2 linked regions of the Latilactobacillus sakei subsp. sakei DSM 20017 = JCM 1157 genome follow. The protein of the gene in region 1 interacts with the protein of each later gene in a pairwise test. Links are inferred from orthologs where the notes say so. Each region holds a gene or a part of one and is shown on either strand. Other genes may lie near its edges.

Region 1 (6,365 bases):
CAGGTTTTGGGAATAGCGCTTTAGGCAAAGCCCCTAACTACAACTTATTCGGTGTTAAAGGGAGTTACAACGGTAGCTCTGTCTACATGTTAACAAACGAAGATGATGGTCATGGTAATCTTTATCAAATCAACGCTGCTTTCCGTAAATATCCTTCATATTACCAATCACTACAAGATTACGTGCATGTTTTGAAGAATACTTCTTTTGGGTCAACACCTTATTATCAAGGGGCCTTCAAGAGCCACACAACAAGCTATCAAAATGCGACGCAATATCTTCAAGGTCGCTATGCCACAGCTACGAACTATGCAGCTAGTTTAAATCGCCTTATCCAACAATATAACTTAACGCAATATGATACACCTGCTACAAGTGGTAATAATGGTGGTACGGGCACAACACCAACGAACCCAACAACACCAACTAAACCAACGAATGGTGAAAAGTATACGGTTAAAGCTGGCGATTCAGTTTACGGCATCGCTAAACGTTATGGGATTTCAATGAGTACTTTAATTAGCTGGAATAACATTAAAAATAATATGATTCACCCTGGTGATGTCTTAATCGTTTCGGCTAACAAACCAACAACACCAACGAATCCGACGACACCAACCAACCCAACGAATCCAAAAAAACCAGCAAATGGTGAAAAATACACAGTTAAAGCCGGCGATTCAGTTTACGGCATTGCTAAGCGTTACGGTATTTCAATGAATACGTTAATTAGCTGGAATAACATTAAAAATAACATGATCCACCCGGGCGATGTTTTGATTGTTTCTGCTAAACAAACAACAAACCCAACAACACCAACGAATCCAACTAAACCGACAAATCCAACGAACCCAACAACACCGGCGAATAACCAAACTTACACGGTTAAGTCTGGCGATTCAGTTTGGGCAATCTCAAACCGCTATGGTGTTTCAATGGCGAACTTAGTGAAGTGGAATAATATCCGTAATAACTTCATCTATCCTGGTCAAAAATTAATTGTTGGTCAAAAATCAACGGGACAAACAACACCGCCAACAAATAACAACAACAATAGCAGTAGTAATAATAACAATGGCTCAACAACGACAACCGCTAAAACCTACAAGGTCAAAGCTGGTGATTCAGTATGGCGGATTTCACAACAATCAGGAATCTCAATGGCTGAATTGGTTCGTTTAAATAACATTAAAAATAATTTTATTTATCCAGGTCAAGTGTTAAAAGTCAGTGCTGGTAAAACAACAACTAACAATAACAACCAAACAACGCCTAATAAAACAAAGTCTTATACCGTTAAATCAGGTGATAGCCTATGGTCAATCGCTCAAAAAAATGGCACGACAATCAGTAAATTAAAGACTGCTAATGGATTACGTTCAGATTTAATCTTAGTTGGCCAAGTCTTGAAATTGAAGTAAGAGTTTGGTATGCTAAGAACAATTATTTAACGTTGAGAGGGATTAGTAGTTAAGTGAAACGTCCAGAGAGCGTGTGGTTAGTGCGAACACGTCGTTGAACTTAGCGAACTCACCTTTGAGTTTTCTATTGAAATCAAGTAGATAGAAACGTCAGCCACGTTACGGCCAGAGAGTTGTTCAGTTTGAACTGGGCAGAACTTAGGTGGCATCGCGGTCAATTCGTCCTATGGTATTTATACCATAGGACTTTTTTGACGTTAAGTGGATTAAAAAAGAGTGCGTCAAAAGTGTCTATACTTTTGAAAGTACGCTAAAAATAAGGAGTGTTTGATATGACTTACGATCATCGCGCAGTTGAACAAAAGTGGCAAGCCTACTGGCAATCACATAAATCTTTTAAAACAACAGAAGATAAAGATAAGAAAAATTTCTACGCATTAGATATGTTCCCATACCCATCAGGACAAGGGTTGCACGTTGGCCATCCTGAAGGCTATACGGCAACTGATATCTTGGCCCGGATGAAACGGATGCAAGGCTTCAACGTGTTGCACCCAATGGGTTGGGATGCATTCGGCTTACCTGCTGAACAATATGCGTTAGATACGGGGAATAACCCTGCTGATTTCACGCAAAAAAATATCAACACTTTCAAACGTCAAATCAATTCATTAGGCTTCTCATACGATTGGGATCGCGAAGTGAATACAACGGATCCTGATTTCTACAAATGGACCCAATGGATTTTTGAAAAAATGTACGAAAAAGGCTTGGCTTATGAAGCCGAAGTTGCTGTTAACTGGAGCCCAGATTTAGGGACAGTTGTGGCCAACGAAGAAGTGATCGACGGTAAAACTGAACGTGGTGGTTATCCTGTTTACCGGAAACCAATGCGTCAATGGATGTTGAAGATTACGGCTTATGCTGATCGTTTAATTGACGACTTAGACCTTGTTGATTGGCCTGAAAGTGTCAAGGATATGCAACGTAACTGGATTGGCCGCTCAAAAGGCGCTGAAGTTTCATTTGCTGTTGAAAACCATGACGCTAATATTGACGTCTTCACAACACGTGCCGACACAATGTTTGGTGTGAGTTACATCGTGATGGCCCCAGAACACAAATTAGTGGCTGACATCACAACGCCTGAACAAAAAGCTGCCGTTGATGCATACTTAAAAGAAATCGAACACAAGAGTGATCTTGAACGGACTGATTTGGCTAAGGACAAAACAGGTGCCTTTACGGGTGCTTATGCCATCAATCCAGTGAACGGCGAACGTTTACCAATCTGGATTTCAGATTACGTTTTAGCTTCATACGGGACTGGTGCTGTCATGGCCGTTCCTGCACATGACCCTCGCGATTGGGAATTTGCCAAGAAATTCGGTTTACCATTGAAACCAGTTGTTTCAGGCGGTAACCCTGAAGAAGCTGTTCACACAGAACCTGGTGTAATGATTAATTCAGATTTTTTAGATGGCTTAGACAAACAAGCTGCTATCGACAAGATGATTCCATGGTTGGTTGAACACAAAGTGGGTCATGAACAAATCAGTTATAAATTACGTGACTGGTTATTCTCACGTCAACGCTACTGGGGTGAACCAATTCCAATTATTCATTGGGAAGATGGCACAACATCTGTCGTTCCAGAAGATCAATTGCCACTTGAGTTACCATTAACAAGTGATATCAAACCTTCTGGTACTGGTGAAAGTCCACTTGCGAACTTAACAGACTGGTTAAACGTGACGGACGAAAATGGTCGTAAAGGCCGTCGTGAAACGAATACAATGCCACAATGGGCTGGTAGTTCATGGTATTACCTCCGTTATATCGATCCTAAGAACCCTGATAAATTGGCTGATTTTGACAAGTTGAAGGACTGGTTACCAGTTGACATGTACATCGGTGGTGCAGAACATGCTGTTCTTCATTTACTATATGTTCGTTTCTGGCACAAATTCTTGTATGATATCGGTGTCGTCCCAACGAAGGAACCATTCCAACATCTATACAATCAAGGGATGATTTTAGGCGATAACCACGAAAAAATGTCTAAATCAAAAGGGAACGTTGTTAACCCTGATGATGTTGTTGATCGTTTTGGTGCTGATACATTACGTCTATACGAAATGTTTATGGGCCCATTAGATGCTTCAATTTCATGGAGTGAAAAGGGCTTAGCTGGCGCTCGTAAATTCTTGGACCGTGTATGGCGTTTATACACAGAAGAAGATACGGACGAAAACGACCAACTTTCAAGTAAGATTGTCGCTGACAACAACGATCAATTGAAGAAGGTTTACAACGAAACCGTTAAGAAAGTCACAGAAGACTTCGAAAGCATGCACTTTAACGTGGCCATTTCACAATTGATGGTCTTCATCAACGATGCTTATAAAGCAGATACATTCCCACGTGAATATGCTGAAGGCTTCGTGAAATTATTAGCCCCAATCGCACCACATATGATGGAAGAATTATGGGCAATGCTTGGTCATGATGATTCAATCAGCTATGTTGATTGGCCAACATTTGACCCAGCAGCATTTATTGCTAATGAAGTGGAAGTCATCTTCCAAGTTAACGGTAAGTTAAAGGCCAAAGTAACAGTGGCTAAAGACACACCGAAGGAAGAATTAGAAGCGATGGCAAAGGCCAACGAAAAAGTAGCCGAATTTATCGCAGATAAGACAGTCCGTAAAGTGATTGCCATTCCAAACAAATTGGTAAATATTGTAGCGAATTAGAGTGCGTTCAAGCTCGGTCAACTTTTGAGCATTATCAGAGGGAAGCGAATAAGCGACGCAGTCGGTTGTTTGATTCACTGGGATAAGCGCAGAAAGTTAGCTTGAAAAGCACGATTCAAAAAGGACAGACAAATTCAATTTTGTCTGTCCTTTTTTCTTATCTAAAGTTAATAGTTAGGAACCTAACAAATACTATTGATCTACAAAACCTTATTTAATAGTATTCTAAAATGATAAAAAGATTAGAAAAGACATTGATTTTCTTCTTTTTTTATTATACGATGATAAGTAAATTTAGATTGTCGGGTTAACCAACAATGGGAATACCTAAATAGAAGGGTTTGAGGAGAATGAAACGGAATTTAAATGCCCGTCAGATGCAGATGATTGCATTAGGTGGGACAATCGGATGGGGGCCAATACGACGATTAAATGGACAGGGCCTTCTGTCTTAATCGCTTATGGCATTGCCGGTCTATTATTGTACTTAATCATGCGCGCTTTGGGGGAAATGTTGTACGTTGATCCAGATACGGGATCGTTTGCGAAATTTGCAACGGAATATATGCACCCCATTTTTGGTTATTTGACAGCTTGGAGTAATGTTTTCCAATTTGTGGTCGTTGGGATGAGTGAAATGATTGCAATCGGTGGCTATCTAGAATTTTGGTGGCCGAATCTGCCAGGGTGGGTTCCAGGTTTAGTCGCAATTACGTTCTTATGTGCCGCTAATCTCATATCGGTCAGCATGTTTGGTGAATTAGAATTCTGGTTTGCCCTAATTAAAGTGGTGACGATTGTGTTAATGATTGTCGCTGGTCTCGGATTAATCATCTTCGGGATTGGAAATCACATGCATCCGGTTGGGATTAGTAATTTATGGACACACGGCTTCTTCACGGGTGGATTCAAAGGCTTTGTCTTTGCCCTTGCGATTGTCCTTGCTTCTTATCAAGGGATTGAATTAATTGGGATTACGGCCGGGGAAGCCGAAAACCCACAAGAAACATTAGTTAAAGCGATTCAATCAACTGTTGCTCGGATCCTCATTTTCTACATCGGTGCTATTTTCGTCATTTTAAGTATTTACCCTTGGAACGAACTCAACCAAGTGGGTTCACCATTTGTCCAAACCTTTGCTAAAATCGGGATTACCGCCGCAGCCTCAATTATTAATTTCGTTGTGATTACAGCGGCCTTATCAGGCGCTAACTCTGGGATTTACAGTGCGAGTCGAATGACGTTTACGTTGGCTAATAATGGGCAATTACCAAAACGCTTCTTGAAACTCAACCGACATGGCGTGCCATTTTATGCGGTTGGTGCGATTTCATTAGGGATTTTAATTGGTGTGATTTTAAACGCGATTCTACCATTGGTTTATCCTAAAGCTGGCAATATCTTCGTCCTTGTTTATAGTTCAAGTGTCTTGCCAGGAATGGTGCCTTGGTTTGTCATCTTAATTAGCCAAATTGCCTTTAGAAAACAACACGCCGAAAAGATGGCAACCCATCCATTTAAAATGCCATGGTCACCATATTCCAACTACATCACGTTGGCGATGTTGTGCTTAACATTAGTTTTCATGTTTATTAATCCAGAAACACGGATCTCATTAATTGTCGGATTAATCTTTTTAGTCTTGATGATCGTTATTTATTTCGTGAAGTTTGGACGTCAAAAAGAATAGAAGAGTGTGCCATAAGTTCAGGATATGACTTATAGAACACGGTTAGACTATCAATATTCAAATAGTGAAGAAGGCGCCAAGACAAGCATTACTTGTCCTGGTGCCTTTTTTGCTATCCAGATTTCTATCGTCTAGACGTGCTTTTTGGTTGCAACAACTTCCGCTTAATCTAAAATTGGCAGTAATCCTAAAACCTTGGATTACTGCCAATTTTGTATTAATGCTCAGTTGCTACCCGCAACCCACAGCGCTCTTTTTTAGTAGATTGGATTAATTTGATCACGATGCAAGACATTGATCGATTCGCCATCTGATTGGCGGCGGTCGATATTATCTTCACCCCATAAGCAGAGTAGGTTCAAAATCTTATTGAGTGATTGACCGTATTCAGAGAGGCTGTATTCAACCCGCGGCGGAATTTCTTGATAGATTTTCCGATTGATAATCCCGTCGGCTTCGAGTTCGCGCAATTGTTGCGTTAAAACTTTTTGAGAGATC
Region 2 (4,237 bases), 110 kb from region 1 along the record:
AAGATCCAAGAAGAAATGCAAAAAAATAACCGTAAATACGGCGACTTTGCAGTGTTATATCGGACTAATGCGCAATCTCGGACAATTGAAGAAGCGTTTGTTAAAGCTAACATGCCTTATAAAATGGTCGGCGGACACAAATTCTACGACCGGAAAGAAATTAAGGATATCCTCGCTTATTTACGTTTAGTCGTTAATGCGGCCGATTCAATGAGTTTTGAACGGATCGTCAACAGCCCTAAACGGGGGATTGGCCCTGGCACGCTTGAAAAATTAGGGCAGTTTGCCGATGATCACCAATGGTCATTATTGGAAGCGGCACAAAATGCTGAATTATCAACGATTCCCGCTAGAAGTCGCAATACTTTAATCGACTTTGGGAACGTCATTGGTGATTTAGCGAAGATGCGTGAATTCTTAAACGTGACGGACTTGACCGAACAATTATTGGACAAGACCGGCTACAAGAAGGCACTTGAAGTTGAAAATACACTAGAATCACAAACCCGTTTAGAAAATATTGAAGAATTACTATCTGTAACGAAACAATTTGATGAGCATTATGAACCCGAAGAAGAAGACAGTGATTTATTTGTGGACTTCTTAGCGGAATTATCATTGGTTTCTGATTTGGATTCTGTTGAAGAAGAAGCTAGTGAAGTCACGATGATGACCTTGCATGCGGCTAAAGGCCTTGAGTTCCCAGTAGTCTTTTTAATGGGGATGGAAGAAGGTATTTTCCCACTATCACGGGCGTTATTGGAAGAAGACGAGTTAGAAGAAGAACGGCGTTTGGCGTATGTTGGAATTACCCGTGCTGAAAGTAAGCTTTATTTAACGAATGCTTATTCACGGATGTTGTATGGTCGTCAACAAAGTAACCAAGCTTCACGATTTGTTGGTGAAATTGATGATAAATTATTGGATTACGCGAGCGGCAATGCCGGCAGTATTCCAGAACGTAAGCTACCATTTGGCAAGTCGAATAGCTACGCCAGAGCAACCGCTACGACGTATAACGGGCCTAAAACAACCACTAGTCATAAAATTGCCGATACAACCGGTGGCGATAAGAGTGGTAGTTGGCAAGCGGGCCAAAAAGTCCAACATAAGAAGTGGGGCATTGGCACAGTCGTCAAGGTCAACGGCACAGGCGGCGACCAAGAACTAGACATCGCCTTCAAGGAACAAGGTGTCAAGAGACTACTAGCAAGCTTTGCACCAATAGAAAAAGTAGAATAAAGTGCGCAAGCAGGCGATTATACTCTGAGGATTAGTGTAATACCGCAAATAACCGGAAGAGTACGCTGCTGGAGCACGTTTAAAATCAGAGTGTCTTTTTACACGGGTAGTTTCTGAGTATAGCTCAGTCTGTCAAATAATCGATGCAATCGATTATTTGACAGACGTGGCTAGACGGAAGAAATTGTGTCAAAAACACGTTTAAAATCAGAGTGGCTTTTTGTTGTGTTTAGCAACTGAGCATTAATACAAAATAGCACTTAATCAAGGTTTTAAGATTAAGGGATATTTTAGATTAAGCGGAAGTTGTTACAACAAAAAGCACGTTTCAAAATCAGAGTGCGACGGTAGGCGCCTATATTTTGAGCATTAACTGGATTTGACGAATTGACGATGTAATCGACGATTTGGCAAATTTTGTTAAGCACAGAAATATGCCTAACAGAGCACGTTTCAATCCAACAAAGGAGTGTCCAATATGGGTTTAGCCAAACCAGTTGAAGATTATACCCAGAGTGAGGCGGCTTCACTTGCGCAACAATTGCGCGATCAATTAGCCGACTACAGTCAGGCGTACTATACACAGGATGCGCCCTTAGTGGAAGATCATGTGTACGATGAGTTGTATCGTGATTTAGAGCAGCTCGAAGCCGCTTTTCCGGTGATTGTGACCAATGATTCACCAACTCAAAAAGTCGGTGGCCAAGTCTTACCAGGTTTTACAAAGGTCACGCATGAGATTCCCATGTTATCGATGGGGGATGTCTTTTCTGAAGCCGAGTTGGCAGCGTTTGACCAACGGTTACGAAAAAATACGGCAACGGAAATCGAGTATAATGTCGAGTTAAAAATCGATGGCTTAGCGATTGATTTAATTTATGAAAAAGGCCGCTTTGTCCGGGGGGCCACGCGTGGTAACGGGACAATTGGTGAAGATATTACTCAGAATTTAAAGACAATCAAGGCGATTCCGCAAAAACTAACGCGTCCCGTTTCAATTGAGGTCCGCGGTGAATGTTACATGCCCAAAGCGGCTTTTGCAGATTTGAATCAAAAACGGGAAGCAGAAGGCCAAGAACCGTTTGCTAATCCACGGAACGCGGCGGCTGGTAGTTTACGCCAATTGGATGCTAAGGTGGCAGCTGCGCGTCAATTGAGTGCCTTTATCTATACGATTGTCACGTTTGATGATGTGCAGGCGACAACGCAAAGTGAGGCCCTCCATGTTTTAGCGGAATTAGGCTTTAACGTGAATCCAACGTCTGTTGTTTGTCAAAATATGGCTGAAGTACAGGCATTTATCGAACAATACCAAGGAACACGGAACGATTTGGCGTACGGCATCGATGGGGTTGTGTTAAAAGTAAACGACCTCGCGCTCCAACGTCAATTAGGTAATACAGTCAAAGTGCCCCGTTGGGAAATTGCCTATAAATTTCCACCTGAAGAAGCAGAGACTGTTATTCGTGAAATCGAATGGACTGTTGGCCGAACGGGAGTTGTGACACCAACCGCGGTGATGGATCCGGTTCAACTAGCGGGGACGACCGTTGCGCGGGCATCGCTACACAATGCGGATATGTTACGCGATAAAGATGTCCGCTTGCTTGATACAGTACTTCTGCATAAAGCAGGGGATATTATCCCTGAAATTTCGCAAGTTGTTTTAGCCAAACGCCCTAGCGATAGCCAAGCGTACGGCATACCAACAACTTGTCCATCGTGTGGTCACGATTTAGTGCATCTGGATGAAGAAGTCGCATTACGCTGCATTAATCCAATGTGTCCGGCTCAAATGAAGGAACAACTCACCCATTTTGCTTCCCGGAACGCGATGAATATCGATGGTTTAGGGCCTCGAATCATTACACAACTCTTAGAAAAAGAGTTAATCCACGATGTGGCCGATTTATACCGTTTAACGGCGGATGATTTAGCCCAATTGGATAAATTTAAAGAAAAATCTATTAATAATTTATTAAATGCCATCGATGCTAGTCGTCAGAATTCGCTAGAAAGGTTATTATTTGGGTTAGGGATTCGCCATGTGGGTGCTAAAGCTGCCCGTTTATTGGCTGAACATTTCCAAAACTTAGCAGCCTTGATGGCGAGTGATCAAGAAACCATCATTACGGTTGATACGATTGGCACGATTATTGCCGACAGCCTGGTGACTTATTTTGCGGATAGCCAAGTCCAAACCTTGATGGCAGAATTAGAAGCAGTTGGCGTTAATTTAACTTATACCGGTGTTACTAAAGCCCAAGCAGCAACTAGTGACAGCTATTTTAACGGTAAGACGGTTGTTTTAACGGGTAAATTAGAGCAGTATACACGTGGTGAATTGAAGCAATTGCTTGAAGATAACGGCGCGAAGGTCACAGGTTCTGTTTCTAAGAAGACGGATGCGTTAATTGCGGGTCAAGATGCTGGTAGCAAACTTGAAAAAGCACAGTCATTGGCCATCCCCATTATTAATGAAGCTGATTTAGATAATTATTTGGCGCAGTAGGTAAAGTTCGGTATAATAACCAAGAGCGCGCGTTTAATTTATTTAACGCGCTTTAATCGGAATTAAGGAGGCACCATTCTCAGTGGCAAAGTATAAAATATGGGTCGTTGCAGCAGCAACTCTTTTATTGTTAGCAGGTTGCACAAGTCTTCCAGGCACTTCATCGAGTTCAAGTAGTAAAGCGACTAAAAAATTACAAACAACGGGTAAAGTGACCGATAGTATGTATGAAGGCGTAATTGATAATGGTCAGTATAAAACTAGTCAGACTCGAGGATTAACAACGCAACAGAGTAATACCTCTTTTGATGTTAAGAGTCTTGAGAGTGGGCTTCTTAAACTATCCAAAGAACAATTTCCAACTTCAAAATATGTTTTCCAAGAAGGGCAAAGTTTAAAGACCGCTCAAGCGCAAAAATGGTTAGCACGTAAATCAAAAACGAATACAGAGGGCTTAAACCCCGAGGATAATGGTCAAAAAGA

The links. The genes of interacting proteins can lie anywhere in the genome.
Region 2: the proteins of leuS (region 1) and ligA interact in binary tests that used the Escherichia coli proteins (3 or more experiments, as listed by UniProt). The link is inferred for Latilactobacillus sakei subsp. sakei DSM 20017 = JCM 1157 from one-to-one orthologs.

What each region holds. Positions count from the first base shown.
Region 1 is NZ_AP017929.1:1,021,549-1,027,913, forward strand. Bases 1,405-4,465 are described here. They hold leuS (leucine--tRNA ligase), read left to right. Parts: upstream 1,405-1,753; coding sequence 1,754-4,177; downstream 4,178-4,465. Other genes in these bases: LEUCM_RS05115 (LysM peptidoglycan-binding domain-containing protein), read left to right, coding at 1,405-1,421. In the rest of the region: more of LEUCM_RS05115, read left to right, coding at 1-1,404; LEUCM_RS05130 (winged helix-turn-helix transcriptional regulator), read right to left, coding at 6,125-6,365.
Region 2 is NZ_AP017929.1:908,611-912,847, forward strand. Bases 1,260-4,237 are described here. They hold ligA (NAD-dependent DNA ligase LigA), read left to right. Parts: upstream 1,260-1,720; coding sequence 1,721-3,754; downstream 3,755-4,237. Other genes in these bases: LEUCM_RS04520 (CamS family sex pheromone protein), read left to right, coding at 3,837-4,237. In the rest of the region: DNA helicase PcrA, read left to right, coding at 1-1,242. UniProt on the Escherichia coli protein: DNA ligase that catalyzes the formation of phosphodiester linkages between 5'-phosphoryl and 3'-hydroxyl groups in double-stranded DNA using NAD as a coenzyme and as the energy source for the reaction.